Regions from separate parts of the Mesorhizobium sp. WSM4898 genome, predicted to be linked through region 1. Evidence: predicted binding sites of a transcription regulator. Region 1 holds the regulator's gene; the other holds the start of a gene.
The links. Region 1 encodes PhoB, which activates phosphate uptake and scavenging genes when phosphate is short. Its sites were predicted from a motif close to TGTCATNNANCTGTCAT; they were not measured.
Positions count from the first base shown of each region.

Region 1 (7,805 bases):
GAACTGCCCCAATGGTCTCCGGCTTCAGTACGCCCGAAAGCCTTTGGAGAAACGCCGCGGCTGTCGGGCCGCGGCGCTGCGTTTGAACCTGACGGCCAGCTTAGTTGCAGACCGCGACGCTGCCGGCGGCAACGCCCGCGCAGACTTCATCCTTCTTGATCCAACCCGCGTCGATGACGAGGTTGAGATTATCCTTGGTGATTGCGACCGGGGTCAGGAACAGCGACTTGACGGTGTTGCCGCCAGGCGTCGTGAAGTCCTTGGCGCCCGCGATGTCGGTCATCTTCTTGCCGTCGGCGAGCTGCGAGGCGATCTCGGCGGCGTGCTTGCCGAGCTCGCGCGCGTCCTTCCACACCGACACCGTCTGGGTGCCGAGCGCGATGCGGTTGAGCGCGGCATGGTCGCCGTCCTGGCCCGAGACCGGAACGGTGCCGGCCAGCCCTTGCGCCGTCAGAGCCGCGACGACGCCGCCGGCGGTGCCGTCATTGGCCGCCACCACCGCGTCGACCTTGTTGTCGTTGGCGGTCAGGAACTGCTCCATGTTCTTCTGCGCGTTGGCGGGCAGCCAGCCGTCGGTATAGGCTTCGCCGACATTCTTGATCTTGCCGCTGTCGATGGCTTCCTTCAGCACTTCCATCGAGCCGGAGAACAGGAAATCGGCGTTCGGGTCGGCGCCCGAGCCCTTGATGAAGACGTAATTGCCCTCGGGCTTGGCCTTGAACACCTCGCGGGCCTGCATGCGGCCGACTTCCTTGTTGTCGAAGGTCAGATAAAACACGTCCTTGTTCTCGATCAGGCGGTCGTAGCCGACGACCGGAATGCCTTCGTCGAGTGCCTTCTGCACCGCCGGTCCGATCGCCGAGGCGTCCTGCGCCAGGATGATCAGCGCATTGGCGCCCTGCGAGATCAGGCTTTCGACGTCGGTCAGCTGCTTGCCTGGATTGGACTGTGCGTCGGCGGATATATACTTGTCGCCGGCGGCCTCGATCGCCTTCTTCATCGCCGCTTCGTCGGTCTTCCAGCGCTCTTCCTGGAAATTGGACCACGAAACGCCGATCACCTTGTCCTTCGCCTCGGCGACCGACGCCAACGTCAACGACATGGCGACGCCCGCCAGCATGGCGGCTGCGAATCTCTTCATGATATCCTCCCTGCGCCCCTCGCGGCGCGACCCAGACTGGCCCGAAGGCCATTAGAGGCTTTTTTTCGAGCCTCGAAAAAATACTGATCGAACGCCAAAGCGCTGTCAACTGCAATTCTGACGGTTTTGAGGTGTCGCGTTCTTTTTTTCGAGACCCGCAATAAATAATGACAGTGCCGACCGCTTCTGCCACTATCGCGGAACAGTTCGGAGGAAGCGCAGACCGCGTCCACCGAAAATGTTAAAAAACCAGGACGGTTCGGGTGCCGGCGTCCGGGTGAATCGATCTGGCGCGTCGCCGGGTCCTGTGCATGATCGAGAGGCCGCGCTGACTGGGAGGAGAAAAAATGTCGGTCGGAATCCGCCACGACGATCTGCGCCGGCGCAACCGCGCCATGGTGCTCTCGGCCGTGCGCCGGGCCGGCCAACCGTCGCGCACGGAAATCGCCGCGACCACCGGGCTCAGCCATTCGACCATTTCGGCGATCTCTTCCGACCTGATCCAGGAAGGCATCCTGGCCGAGAGCAAGCCGAGCGAGACCGCGTCTCTGAAGCGCGGCCGGCCACAGGTGGGCCTCGCGCTCAAGCCGGAGGCGGCGGCGGTGGTAACGGTGGTGCTGTCGCTCAATTTCCTCTCGGTCGCCGTTATCGATTATGCGGGCCAGGTCATCGCCGAGGAGCAGCGCCGCCTCGATACCCTCACCATGCCGCGCAACGAGCTGATCGGCGAATGCTTGGCGATCGTGCGGCGCCGGTTGGACGATCCGGACCTCGACGTCGGCAGCGTCGCCCGCATCGCCATGGGCATCCAGGGCATCACCGATTCCCATGCCCGCGCCATGCTGTGGTCGCCGATCACGCCGCTGACCGACATTGCCTTCGCCGACATTCTTGAAAAGGAATTCGGCATTCCAGCCACCATGGAGAACGACTGCAACATGATGGCTGTGGCGCTGCAGTGGCGCGATCCCCACCGCTATCGCGACAATTTCATCGCCATCCTGCTCTCGCACGGCATCGGCATGGGCCTGGTGCTGAAGGGCGAGCTGTTCACCGGCACGCATTCTTCAGGCGGCGAGTTCGGCCACATGATCCATCGTCCGAGCGGCGCGCTTTGCCGTTGCGGACGCCGCGGCTGCGTCGAGGCCTATGCCGGCAACTACGCCATCTGGCGCAGCGCCATGAAGATGAGCGAGGACGCCGAGCCGATCGATGTCGGCGACGCCGACATGCGGGCGCTCGCCGCCAAGGCGCGCGAGACAGATGGCCCGGAGCGCGAGGCCTATCGCCGGGCCGGGGAGGCGCTGGGCTTCGGCCTCGGCAGCCTGTTCGCGCTGATCGACCCGGCGCCGGTCGCCATGGTCGGCGTCAGCGCCGCCGCCTTCGACCTGATCGAGCCGGCGCTGCGCGAGGCGATCGCCCAGACCGCCGGCGGCCAGCATTCAAATTCGATCTCCTTCGATACCGAGCCGAACGAATTGCCGCTGATCCGCGAAGGCTGCGCCGTGCGCGCGCTGACCTTCGTCGACCAGGAGATTTTCGCGCCGGGCGTGCAGGCGAGAAGCGGCGCGGGGAAGAATGTCGCCTGAGGCCGACGAGTGCCTATGATGAAGAGCTACAAGAACCGGCTTGGCGTAACCTATTATCTGCCTGACTTCGGCCCTCCCGCTCGCTGGCTCATGAGTGTCACGCCTGGGGGCGCGGATTTGCCAACCCTGTACTATTTCGAATGCGATGCCGAGAATCTTGGTCGTCGGGCAATACACATATACGCCGATGGCCGCATGCTCCTCGCATATCCCGGAGGCCTCGACGGCGACCACTTGCCCGAGGGGGAGCTGCCTACGGTGGAAGAGGCCGAGCACGATGGTTTGCAAACCCGCGAGATTGCCAAAGCGGAGTTCGACGCGCTTTGGGCTGCACTGTCTCGCCTGGAAGGCACGGATGAACTCCAGGCCGGCGGCTAATCTTCCCTGATCGCGTAGCCCGCCCCACGGATGGTACGTATGACGTCCGGCATGCGGCCGTTGTTGACCGCCTTGCGCAGGCGGCCGACATGCACGTCCACGGTGCGCTCGTCGATATAGATCGTCTCGCCCCAGACATTGTCGAGCAGCTGGCTGCGCGAGAACACCCGGCCGGGATGCCGCATCATGAATTCCAGCAGCCTGAACTCGGTCGGGCCGAGCCGGATCTCGCTCTTCTTGCGGTAGACGCGATGCGATTCGCGATCGAGCACGATGTCGCCGACCTTGAGCACGCTGGACAGCACCTCCGGCTTGGCGCGGCGCAGCAGCGCCTTGACCCTGGCCATGAATTCCGGCGTCGAGAACGGCTTGACCAGATAGTCGTCGGCGCCGGTCGAGAGGCCGCGCACCCTGTCGCTTTCCTCGCCGCGCGCGGTCAGCATGATGATCGGCAGGCGTTCGGTCTCGGGCCGCATCCTGAGGCGCCGGCAAAGCTCGATGCCGGACACCGCCGGCACCATCCAGTCGAGCACCAGAAGGTCGGGCACATTCTCCTGCAGGCGGATCTCGGCCTCGTCGCCGCGCGTCACCACCTCGACCTGATAGCCCTCGGATTCGAGGTTGTAGCGGAGCAGCACCCCCAGCGGCTCCTCGTCCTCCACCACCATGATGCGTGGCGCGATCATTTAGCAGGCACCTTCGCTGTCAGGCCGCCGGCGCCGACATCGCCGTCTCGTCCTGCTTAGGACGATTCGCGGGCAATTGCGCGCCGGTCAGCACATAGTAGGCGTTCTCGGCGATGTTGGTGACGTGGTCGCCTATGCGCTCCAGATTCTTGGCGCAGAACAACAGATGCGTGCAAGCCGTGATGTTGCGCGGATCCTCCATCATGTAGGTCAGGAGCTCGCGGAAGACGGAGGTGTATTTGACGTCGATGCGCTCGTCGTCGTTGCGGAGCTTGGCGAGCGCCGTGGCGTCGCCGGCCGTGTATTCCTCGATCACGCCCTGCACTTGGATCAGCACCAGCTGCGCCATCGAATCGATGGAGTGCGAAAGGTCGCGCGGCGCGGCGCTGATGCCGACCGAGCCGACGCGCTTAGCGATGTTCTTGGCAAGGTCGCCGATGCGCTCGAGATCGCCGGCCATCCGGATGGCGCCAACGACGCTGCGCAGGTCGTCGGCCATCGGCTGGCGTTTGGCAATCAGCGTGATGGCGCGATCGTCGAGCTCGCGTTGGCGCGCGTCCATGATGGCATCGTCGGAGACCACGCGCTGCGCCAGCGCGTTGTCGGAATTCAGCAGAGCCTTGGTCGACGCGCCGACCATCGAGCCGGCAAGATCGCCCATGTCGCGGATGAGCTGGCTGATCTGCCTCAGATCCTCGTCGAAGGAAGCGACCGTATGGGCCATGGTTATGTCCTCGTATGAACTCAGCCGAAGCGGCCGGTGATGTAGTCCTGCGTGCGCTTCTCGCGGGGCGAGGTGAAAATCTTTTCGGTCCGGTCGAATTCGATCAGCTCGCCGAGATACATGAACGCCGTCTGCCGCGAGACGCGCGCCGCCTGCTGCATGTTGTGGGTGACGATCACGATCGTGTAGTCGGCCTGCAGCTCGTCGATCAGCTCCTCGATCTTGGCGGTCGAGAGCGGATCGAGCGCCGATGCCGGCTCGTCGAGCAGGATGACCTCCGGCTTCACCGCCACGGTGCGGGCGATGCAGAGCCGCTGCTGCTGGCCGCCCGAAAGGCTCTGGCCACTGGCGTTGAGCTTGTCCTTGACCTCGTTCCACAGCGCGGCGCGCTTCAGCGCCTGTTCGACGCGATTGTCCATCTCGGCCTTGCTGATCTTCTCATACAGCCTGACGCCGAAGGCGATGTTCTCGTAGATCGACATCGGGAACGGCGTCGGCTTCTGGAACACCATGCCGATCTTGGTCCTGAGCAGGTTGAGGTCCTGCGAGCGGTCGAGGATGTTCTTGCCGTCGAGCAGCACCTGGCCTTCGGCGCTCTGCTTCGGGTAGAGCTCGTAGATGCGGTTGAGCACGCGCAGCAGCGTCGACTTTCCGCAGCCCGAAGGTCCGATGAAGGCGGTAACGCTGCGCTCGGGCAGCGACAGGTTGATGTCCTTCAGCGCCTTCGACTGGCCATAGTAGAAGTTGAGGTTCTTGACTTCGATCTTGGCCTTCTCGGCGGTCGTCTCGGCTACGTTCAGGTCGGTGGACAACATCGGTTTCATCTGTCCTCTCTGCGTCCGGTAAGGCTGCGGGCGAAGATGCTCAGCCCGAGAACCGTCAGGGTGATTATCAGTGCGCCCGTCCAGGCCAGTTGCTGCCATTCCTCATAAGGGCTCAGCGCAAACTGGAAGATGGTCACCGGCAGGCTGGCCATCGGCGCGTTGAGATTGCTCGACCAGAACTGGTTGTTGAGCGCGGTGAAGAGCAGCGGCGCCGTCTCGCCCGAAATCCGGGCGATCGCCAGCAATATACCGGTGACGATGCCGGACAGTGCGGCGCGATAGGCGACCGAGCGGATCACCACCCAGCGCGGCGCGCCGATGGCGGTGCCGGCCTCGCGCAGCGCGTTGGGCACAAGGTTCAGCATGTCCTCGGTGGTGCGCACGACGACGGGGATCACCAGGATCGACAGCGCCACCGCGCCGGCGATCGCCGAGAAATGACCCATCGGCCGCACCATCAGCTCGTAGACGAACAGGCCGACGATGATCGATGGCGCCGACAACAGGATGTCGTTGATGAAGCGCACCACCGTCGTGAGGCGCGAGAAGCGCCCGTACTCGGCCATATAGGTTCCGGCGAGCACGCCGATCGGCGTGCCGACGACGATGCCGATCACGGTCATCACGATGCTGCCGTAAATGGCGTTGAGCAGGCCGCCGGCGTCGCCGGGCGGCGGCGTCATTTCCGTGAACACCGAAAGCGAGACACCCGAGAGCCCCTTATAGAGAAGGGCGCCGAGGATCAGCGCCAGCCAGACGAGGCCGATGCCCGCCGCTATGGTGCAGAGCGCCATCATCACGGCGTTCTTGCGCTTGCGGCTTCGGTGGAGCGATGCGGCTGTCGACATCGGTCAGGCTCCCGTGCGGCTATCGATGCGCAACAGCATGTAGCGTGCGAGCGCGAGGATGATGAAGGTGATGATGAACAGGATCAGTCCGAGCGCGACCAGCGAGGACGTGTAAAGCTCGCCGTCGGCTTCGGTGAATTCGTTGGCGATGGTCGCCGAGATCGTCGTGCCGGGCGCAAACAGCGAGGCGCTGATGCGGTGCGCATTGCCGATGACGAAGGTGACGGCCATCGTCTCGCCGAGCGCGCGGCCGAGACCGAGCATGACGCCGCCCATGATGCCGACCCGCGTATAGGGAATGACCACACGCCGGGTCACTTCCCAGGTCGTGCAGCCGATGCCGTAGGCCGATTCCTTCAGCACCGCTGGCACCGTGTCGAACACGTCCTTGGTGATCGAGGTGATGAAGGGCAGCACCATGATGGCGAGGATCAGCGACGACGTCAGGAGGCCGATGCCGTAGGGCGGACCGGCAAACAGGCTGGCGAGACCCGGTATGCCGTGGAAAAGATTGATGATGAATGGCTGTACCGTCGTCTGCAGGAATGGCGCGAAGACGAACAGGCCCCAGATGCCGTAGATGATCGAGGGAATGCCGGCGAGCAGCTCGACCGCTATGCCGATCGGGCGCCTGAGCGGGCGCGGGCAGAGCTCGGTCAGGAAGACGGCGATGCCGATGCCGATCGGCACGGCAATGAGGATGGCGATGGCCGAGGTGACGACGGTGCCGTAGATGGGCGCAAGCGCGCCGAAATTCTCGGTGACCGGATTCCAGGATTCAGTCGTCAGGAAGGAGAAGCCGAACTTCGATAGCGCCTCCCACGAGCCGGCGATCAGCGAGACCGCGACGCCGCCCAGAAGAACCAGCACGAGTATGGCGGAGAGGCGCGTGACCGTTCGGAAGATCGTGTCGGTCAGGGCGAAGCGGCGCACCGTCGCTTCCCTGGTCCGTATGGCGGACGATGTCACGGCTTCGGAAACGGCTGTCATTTGCCCTCGCATTTCGAAAGAGACAGGAGGGCGCCCGAGGCGCCCTCCTTATTCCGGAGGAATTACATGCCGGAGTAGAGCGGCTTGCCGTTGCTGTCGACGATGTCCTTGCTCCACATTTCCTCGACGCTCTTCACGACCGCGTCGGGCATCGGAACATAGTCCAGCTCGGCGGCCATGTCGTCGCCCTTGGCGTAGGACCAGGCGAAGAACTTGAGCGCTTCGGTGGTGGCCGCCGCATCGTCGGGCTTCTGGTAGACGAGGATCCAGGTCGCGGAGGTCATCGGCCAGCTTTCAGCACCAGCCTGGTTGGCCAGGATGACGCCGTAGCCAGGCTTGGAGCTCCAGTCGGCATTGGCTGCAGCGGCCGAGAACGCGGCAGCGGTCGGCTCTACCTTCTTGCCATCCTTATTGATCAGGTCGGTATAGGTGAGCTTGTTCTGCTTAGCATAGGCATACTCGACATAACCGATCGCGCCACCAGTCTGCGCGACGTTGTTGGCGACGCCTTCGTTGCCCTTGGCGCCGATGCCCACCGGCCACTCGAGCGCGGTATTGACGCCGACCTTCGACTTCCAGTCGGCGCTGACTTCGGCCAGATAGTAGCTGAAGTTGAACGTGGTGC
Region 1 covers NZ_JARTVQ010000013.1:32,531-40,335, forward strand. The annotation lists gene xylF (D-xylose ABC transporter substrate-binding protein) at 101-1,141, opposite strand; gene P9228_RS28990 (ROK family transcriptional regulator) at 1,489-2,730, shown strand; gene P9228_RS28995 (hypothetical protein) at 2,749-3,108, shown strand; gene phoB (phosphate regulon transcriptional regulator PhoB) at 3,105-3,794, opposite strand; gene phoU (phosphate signaling complex protein PhoU) at 3,814-4,518, opposite strand; gene pstB (phosphate ABC transporter ATP-binding protein PstB) at 4,539-5,342, opposite strand; gene pstA (phosphate ABC transporter permease PstA) at 5,339-6,190, opposite strand; gene pstC (phosphate ABC transporter permease subunit PstC) at 6,194-7,180, opposite strand; gene pstS (phosphate ABC transporter substrate-binding protein PstS) at 7,243-7,805, opposite strand, start outside.

Region 2 (7,805 bases), on a different contig from region 1:
GCGACTTTCCCCAACATCGAGCTTTCGCTGCGCGACCAGACGGGCTCGCATATCCTCGATCCCGACAATGTCATCAACCGGGCCACCCGCGCCATCAAGGACGCGGTGCCGGAGATCGGCATCATTACCGACGCGGCGCTCGATCCATTCACCAGCCATGGCCATGACGGCATCCTGCGCGACGGCATCATCGTCAATGACGAAACCGTCGAACAGGTCACGGCCGCGGCCGTCATCCAGGCAGCCGCCGGCGCGGACATCATCGCGCCGTCCGACATGATGGACGGCCGCATCGGCGCGATCCGCGACGCGCTGGACGCCAACGGCTTCCAGGGCGTGGCGATCATGTCCTATGCGACGAAATTCGCCTCGGCCTTCTACGGCCCCTATCGCGAGGCAGTCGGCACCGCCGGCCTGCTGAAGGGCGACAAGAAGACCTATTATATCGACCACGCGAATTCCGATGAAGCCGTGCGCGAGGCCGAGCAGGATCTGGCCGAAGGCGCCGACATGCTGATGGTGAAGCCTGGGCTGCCCTATCTCGACATTATCCGCCGGCTGAAGGACGAGTTCCAGATGCCGACCTTCGCCTACCAGGTGTCGGGCGAATATTCGATGATCAAGGCGGCCAGCGCCAATGGCTGGATCGACGGCGAAAAGGCGATGCTGGAATCGCTTCTCGCGCTCAAGCGAGCCGGCTGCGACGGTGTCCTCACCTATTTCGCGCCGACCGTTGCGGAGATGCTGAGGGGCTAGGCCCAGGCGCAATTTTAAATTCTCGCCGCGTCACCTGGGCGCCGCCCGACGAGTTGATCGCTCGCCGGAAAATTCCGCTTGCATAATGCAATCAGTTAAGCTACTCCATGACAGCTTGCAAAATGCAACTAGTTCACGAGGCGATCATGTCAAAGCTGCGCGTCAACGCTTTCACCCTGTCGCTGGACGGTTACGGCGCCGGCCCCGATCAGACTCTCGAAAGCCCGCTCGGCGTCGGCGGCGAAGGACTGCATAAATGGATGATCCGCACGCGCACCTTTCGTGAGATGGTGATCGGCAAAGACGGCGGCACCACCGGCAGCGACGACAGCTTCGCCGCGCGCAGTTTTGAGAATGTCGGCGCCTGGATCCTTGGCCGCAACATGTTCGGGCCGGTTCGCGGCGAATGGCCGGACGAGAGCTGGAAAGGCTGGTGGGGCGACAACCCGCCCTATCACGTGCCGGTCTTCGTGCTCACCCATCACAAGCGGGCGCCGATCTTAATGGAAGGCGGCACGACGTTTTACTTCGTCACCGACGGCATCCATTCGGCGCTCGAGCAGGCGAAGACGGCCGCCAAGGACAAGGATGTGCGGGTCGGCGGCGGCGTCGCCACGATCCGGCAATATCTGAAGGAAAGCCTGATCGACGAGATGCATCTCGCGATCTCGCCGATCCTGCTCGGCTCCGGCGAGCATCTTTTCGCCGGGCTGGACATGCCGAAGCTCGGCTACCGCTGCACCAGCCAGGTCGCGACCGCCGACGCGACGCATGTGATGATCGGGCGCGAGTAAGCTAGGCTCCCCCTTCTCCCCTGTGGGAGATGCGGAAGTGCTCAATACTTTTCCGGCACATAAAGCGCGCGCGGCAGCACCTGGCGCTCGTAGGCCGGGTTGAAGACGCGCTCCGGCAGCGTGATCTCCTCATGCGGCACGTCTTCGTAAGGCATTTGCTGCAGCAGGTGATCGATGCAGTTCAGTCGGGCCCGCTTCTTGTCGTTGCCTTCGACAATGAACCACGGCGCTTCCTTGATGTTGGTACGGGCGAAGGTCTCTTCCTTGGCTTTGGTGTATTGTTCCCAGCGCACGCGCGACTGCAGGTCCATCGGCGACAGCTTCCACTGCTTCATCGGATCGTGGATGCGCATCAAAAAGCGCATCTGCTGCTCCTCGTCGGTAATCGAGAACCAGTATTTCACCAGCGTGATGCCGGAGCGCACCAGCATGCGTTCGAATTCCGGCACGTCGCGGAAAAACTCTTCGACCTGATCCGCATTGGCAAAGCCCATCACCTGCTCGACGCCCGATCGGTTGTACCAGGAGCGGTCGAACAGCACGATCTCGCCGCCCGCCGGCAGATGCGGCACGTAGCGCTGGAAATACCATTGCGATCTTTCACGCTCGGTCGGCGCAGGCAGCGCGACGACGCGGCAGATGCGCGGGTTGAGGCGCTGGGTGATGCGCTTGATGACGCCGCCCTTGCCGGCCGAGTCGCGTCCCTCGAAGATCACCACCAGCTTCTTCTTGTGGTAGGCAACCCAGGACTGCAGCTTGATGAGCTCCGACTGCAGCCGCAGCAGCTCGCGGAAATAGGTCGTTCGCTCGATGGAGGGCGGATGCGACCTCTTGTAGATCCTGGCGATCTCGAGCGAGAGCGCGGGTTCGGAAATCTCCAGCTCATAGTCCTCGTCGAGCGTGTCCTCCAGTTCGGCTTCCAGCCAGTCCTTGGCTCCGGAATTCGTCTTGACCTCGTTCATTGCGCAGCTCCTGCCTGTCAGCCACTTTCGCCTCGGATGCGCTCCGGCCGCGGCCGGAAGCACAACTCCGTAAGCCGACTGAGATACAGACGCGCAATGACGGTTTTATTGCTAGCAGGAGCCGGCAACGCTGGACCAGCCGATATGTGATCGGCCCGTATCGATGGCGGGGCGACAAGCCGCCCGAATTGTCCTACAAATACCCTCGCCTCTTCCGGCGCCCGCGACGGCGCGCCTCTTCAAAACAAATCGCAAGGAACTGACATGGAATACCGCACGCTTGGCCGTTCCGGCCTGAAGGTTTCGACATTGACCCTTGGCACGATGACCTTCGGCGGGACGGGCCCGTTCGCCGCCGTCGGCAAATCCGATCTCTCGGAGGCGAGCCGCATCATCGATACCTGCATCGATGCCGGCATCAATCTCATCGACACCGCCAACGTGTATTCGAACGGCCTGTCGGAGGAGATCGTCGGCGAGGCGCTCGGCGGCAAGCGCAAGAACGATGTGCTCATCGCCTCCAAGGCGCGCATGCGGATCGGAAACGGCCCCAACGACGAAGGCCTGTCGCGCCATCACCTGATCCGGGAATGCGAGCGGAGCCTGAAGCGGCTCAAGACCGACGTCATCGACATCTATTTCCTGCATGAGTGGGATGGGGTCACGCCGCTGGAGGAAACGATCGCTGCGCTCGACACTTTGGTCAGCCAGGGCAAGATCCGTTATGTCGGCTGTTCCAATTATTCGGGCTGGCAGGTGATGAAGGCGCTCTCGATCAGCGACAGCCATCATCAGCCGCGCTTCGTCACGCAGCAGATCCACTACACGCTGGAAGCGCGCGAGGCGGAGTACGAGTTGCTGCCGATCTCGGTCGACCAGGGTCTTGGCGTGCTGGTGTGGAGCCCGCTGGCCGGCGGCCTGCTGTCGGGCAAATACCGTCGCGACAGCCCGACGGCCCGCCAGCTTGGCGGCTGGTCCGAACCGCCGATCCGGGACGAGGGAAGGTTGTGGCGGATCGTCGACGTTCTGGTCGAAATCGGCAAGGCGCGCGGCGTTTCGGCGGCACAGGTGGCGCTTGCCTGGCTGCTCGGCCGCCCGGCCGTTTCTTCGCTGGTGATCGGCGCCCGCAACGAAGCCCAACTCAAGGACAACCTCGCCGCGGCCAGCCTGACGCTGTCCCTGGACGAGCGCCTGCGCCTCGACGACGTCAGCCGCCCGCCGGTGCTTTATCCCTACTGGCACCAGCAGCTCACCGCCAAGAACCGGTTCGGCCCCGCCGACCTGGTGCTCGACCGCAGCGATATCTAAGAATCCGCGCCGTGCTCCGCGCCCGAAAACGCGCGGAGGTCAGCCGGCGATAAAACGCCAGACCTCCGGGTCGGGTTCGATCTGGCCGCTGAGCACGAAATATTTGTAGAGGACGAGCAGCGATACCGCCCGCTCGTCCTTTTCGTTGCTGAACCGGCGGCAATAGGCGTTGGCTGCCGTTATGATGCGTTGGGCTTCCGCCGGGTGTTTTTCGAAATAGGCGATCTTGTCGGCGACGTCCGAAAAATCCGACGCCAGAGGCACGTAGTGGACATCGGCCTCGAGCTCAGCCTCGGCGAACCAGGTTTCGTAGGTCGGCGGCGGCATCAGGCAGAGCGAATTCGAGCTCATGATCCACTTGAGGTTCGTCGCCACGTCATTGCCTTCGAGCGAGACGATGTAGCGGAACTGCCGCTGCTGCGCGATCGTGAGATACGGCTTGCGATAGTTCTCCGGGGCGCTTGGCTTGGGCGAGCCGGCATCGCAAGACGGCAGGTCGCGCACGGCATCGACGAACCGTTTGCGGATCGGATTGTTGAAATGACCGCGCCAGACCGCCATCGGGCGCTTGTCGGCGAAGGACAAATTGTCCTTTGGCATGTTGAAATGGCGGAACTTGTCGAGCTTCATGATTACGGCGTTGCCGTTGTCGTTACGGATCGGCCGGTCCTTGACGATTGACGGCACTGCCGGAACGTCGACGACGTCGCCAAACTCGAGATCGATGAGCAGGTGGCGATCGAAGTAGCGGGCGAACTCCTTCAGGTCGTAATAGTACATACTCCCGAACTTGGGTATTTGACTGGCCGGCACGGCCGCCGCGCTCGGCACGAAGCTATGGTCGAGCCGGTTGTAGTAGTTGACCCGATCACGGACCGTTTTGCTGGAGAGCCGTGCCTGCTCCAGCCGGCGCGCAAGCCGCTGGCGAAAGAGAGCCTGCGGCGCCACATCGCGCGTGATGTTGCGTATGAAATAAAATACCCGCGCTGCGGTGCGTAAGGGCGAGGCCATGCGTCCGTCGTTTAAAGATGTCCGTCGCCTCCTACAGCATTGTGCCGAACATCTTGCAAGCCCGCCCAAGCTGACGAACTTGTTGAAGTTCTAATATTCGACGATGGCCGAGGATCAGCCACCGACGACAGCAAAGCCCCTGGCGCGCAGGCCGCGCCGCTCGTCATGCAGCGAAGTCACCAGGCGGTCGCGGCTGCCGGCGATGTGGGCCGAGAGCAGCCGTGCCGCCTTTTCGGCGTCACCCTTTCGCACGGCAGCCAGGATGGCGTGGTGCTCGGCCCAGGCGCGGCCAAGCGCCGCCTCGTCGCGCACTTCCAGCCAACGCGCGCGGGAGAGCCTGGTCATTGCATCGCGGACTCCCCTAAGCAGGAATTCATTGCCGGAAAGCCTGGCCAGCTCGATGTGAAAATCCAGACCAACGCGGTGCCATTCCTCGCGCGGCGTACCGGCGTCGCAGGAATCGAGCATCGCCGCGATCACCTCGATCCCGCTGCGATCTTCCAGCGACGCCGTCAACCGCACCGCCGCCACCTCGACCGCCTCGCGGTAGACGGCGATCTGGCCGAGCTCGGCGAGATTGATCGGCGCCACCGTCCAGCCGCGGCCGTCACGAGCGATCAGCCCTTCGGTCTCGAGGCGCAGCAGCGCCGCCCTGACCGGGGTGCGGGAGGCGCCGAAGCGGCTTTCGATCCAACGCTCGGTCAGCCGCTCGCCCGGGCCGATCTCGAGCCCGAGGATCATTTCGCGAAGCTGCCTTTCGACATTCTGCATTTGCGACATTGTCGTTCCGCTCTTCGGCACCGCATTGACAGCGGCGGGGTTGAGGTTCATGACGGATACCGATTTGGTATCCCAAAATGGTATCCGGAACAATCCCGGATAACCAAGCAGGCATGACATGGCAGAAAATAGCACCCAGAGCGGCTACAATATCCATTGGCGACGCAATCTCGCCGTCTGCTTCGCCGGCTCGTTCAGCACGCTGATTGCCATGACGCTGCTGTTGCCGTTCCTGCCGCTTTATGTCGAACAGCTGGGTGCCGAAGGGCACGCGGCAATCGTGCAATGGTCAGGAGTTGCTTACGGTGCCACCTTCTTTGCCGCGGCGCTGGTCGCCCCTCTGTGGGGGCGGCTCGGCGACCGTTACGGCCGCAAGCTGATGCTGGTGCGCGCCTCGTTCGGCATGGCGATCTGCATGTCGCTGACCGGTATGGTCGAAAGCGTCTGGCAATTGGTGTTGCTGAGGCTCCTGATCGGCTTTGCCGGCGGCTACTCCTCGGGCTCGACGATATTGGTGGCGATGCAGACGCCAAAGGAGCGCTCCGGCTGGGCGCTCGGCGTGCTGTCGGCCGGCATCACGGCCGGCTCGCTGGTCGGACCGCTGCTTGGTGGCATGCTGCCGCCGCTGATCGGCATCCGCGCCACCTTCCTGTTGTCGGGCGCTGTCATCTTTCTCGCTTTTCTGGCCACGACTTTCCTGATCAAGGAAAACCCGCCGGCTCCCAAACCTGTCTCGTCGGCAAAGCCGAAGAGCGGCTGGGCACAGATCGCCGACAAGCGTCCGGTCGTCGCGATGCTGACGACCGGCTTGCTGCTCGCCTTTGCAACCATGTCGATCGAGCCGATCATCACGGTCTATGTGCAGCAGCTCGTCGTGGACCAGAGCAAGGTGACGATGGTCGCGGGCGTGGTGATGTCGGCGGCCGCGCTTGGAACCATCCTGTCCTCGTCGTGGCTGGGCAAGCTTGCCGATCGGGTCGGCCACTGGAACGTGGTCGTCGGCGCGCTCGCGATTTCTGCGCTGCTGCTTGTCCCGCAAGCTTTCGTCACCGACGGCTGGCAGCTGATCGGGTTGCGCTTCCTGATGGGGCTGGCGCTGGGCGGCCTCCTGCCCTGCATCACCAGCGTCATCCGTCACAACATCCCCGACGGCGTCGGCGGCAATGTGCTCGGACTATCGATCTCGGCGCAGTATATCGGCCAGGTCGCGGGACCGCTCGCCGGAGGCTTCGTCGGCGGCCATTTCGGCATGCGGGCGGTGTTCTTGGGCACATCGGTGCTGATGGCGCTGGGGGCGGTCTATAACTGGATTGTCCAGACGCGGCGCGCACGGCATATGCTGCTCGAGGCCGGCGAATCCTGAGCCGCGTGCGATCGAAGACGGAGCATCGAAATGAGTCTTGCCGGGCAACCATCAGACGGCGGCAGCCGCATCCTCGTGCTGGCAGGCGGTCTCGTCGGCGCGGCAGGGGTGGCGCTGTCGGCGGCGGCCGCGCATCGCGGCGGCGCCTTCACCGGCACGGCCGCATCCTTCCTGCTGATGCATGCGCCGGTCTTGCTCGCCATCGGTCTTATCGGCGGCAGCCGGTATCTCAGGATCGCAAGCCTGGCGCTGCTTGTCGGCCTGCTGCTGTTCTCGGGCGATCTTCTCGCCCGGGATTTCCTCGGTTCGCGGCTGTTTCCGATGTCGGCGCCGATCGGCGGCACGCTGCTTATCGTCGGCTGGCTGGCGATTGCGATCTCGGCGCAGTGGCGCCCAGGGTCCTAGATCCGCCTTGCCATTGCTGAGGCTCGTCGGAAAATGGGCCGCGACTACCGCCCTCCCCGACGCAGCCGCCGCTTGCGCGACGCCGGCTCCGCCGCGCGCCGCCGTTCCGGCCGGTCGGTTGGCCGCGAGATGCCCCAGTAGTTGCGATAGATGTCCTCGAAGAGATGGCTGATGGGATGCATGACTTACTTCCTTGAATTGAATCGATCCAATAGACCGACGCGAAAAAGACGGCTGCTCAGGCGCGCTTGCGCTCCACGATGAAGCGGGGCTGACGCTTCCACGGGCCTGTCTTGCCGCGGCGCCGCTCACTCTGCTCGGCCGAAGCAATGCCCCAATCGTTGCGGTAGACGTCCTCGATGACCGGATGCACGGCACCCTCCTTCTCGAATCTTGCTTCATGTCAGAGACTTGGATCGATTCAAA
Region 2 covers NZ_JARTVQ010000003.1:707,408-715,212, forward strand. The annotation lists gene hemB (porphobilinogen synthase) at 1-756, shown strand, start outside; gene P9228_RS18280 (dihydrofolate reductase family protein) at 903-1,550, shown strand; gene ppk2 (polyphosphate kinase 2) at 1,592-2,512, opposite strand; gene P9228_RS18290 (aldo/keto reductase) at 2,777-3,820, shown strand; gene P9228_RS18295 (glycosyl transferase family 90) at 3,860-4,831, opposite strand; gene P9228_RS18300 (GntR family transcriptional regulator) at 4,946-5,611, opposite strand; gene P9228_RS18305 (multidrug efflux MFS transporter) at 5,730-6,974, shown strand; gene P9228_RS18310 (DUF423 domain-containing protein) at 7,005-7,379, shown strand; gene P9228_RS18315 (hypothetical protein) at 7,424-7,561, opposite strand; gene P9228_RS18320 (hypothetical protein) at 7,618-7,752, opposite strand.
Region 2: the regulator PhoB is predicted to act here: its motif matches at 2,609-2,625, upstream of ppk2 (polyphosphate kinase 2).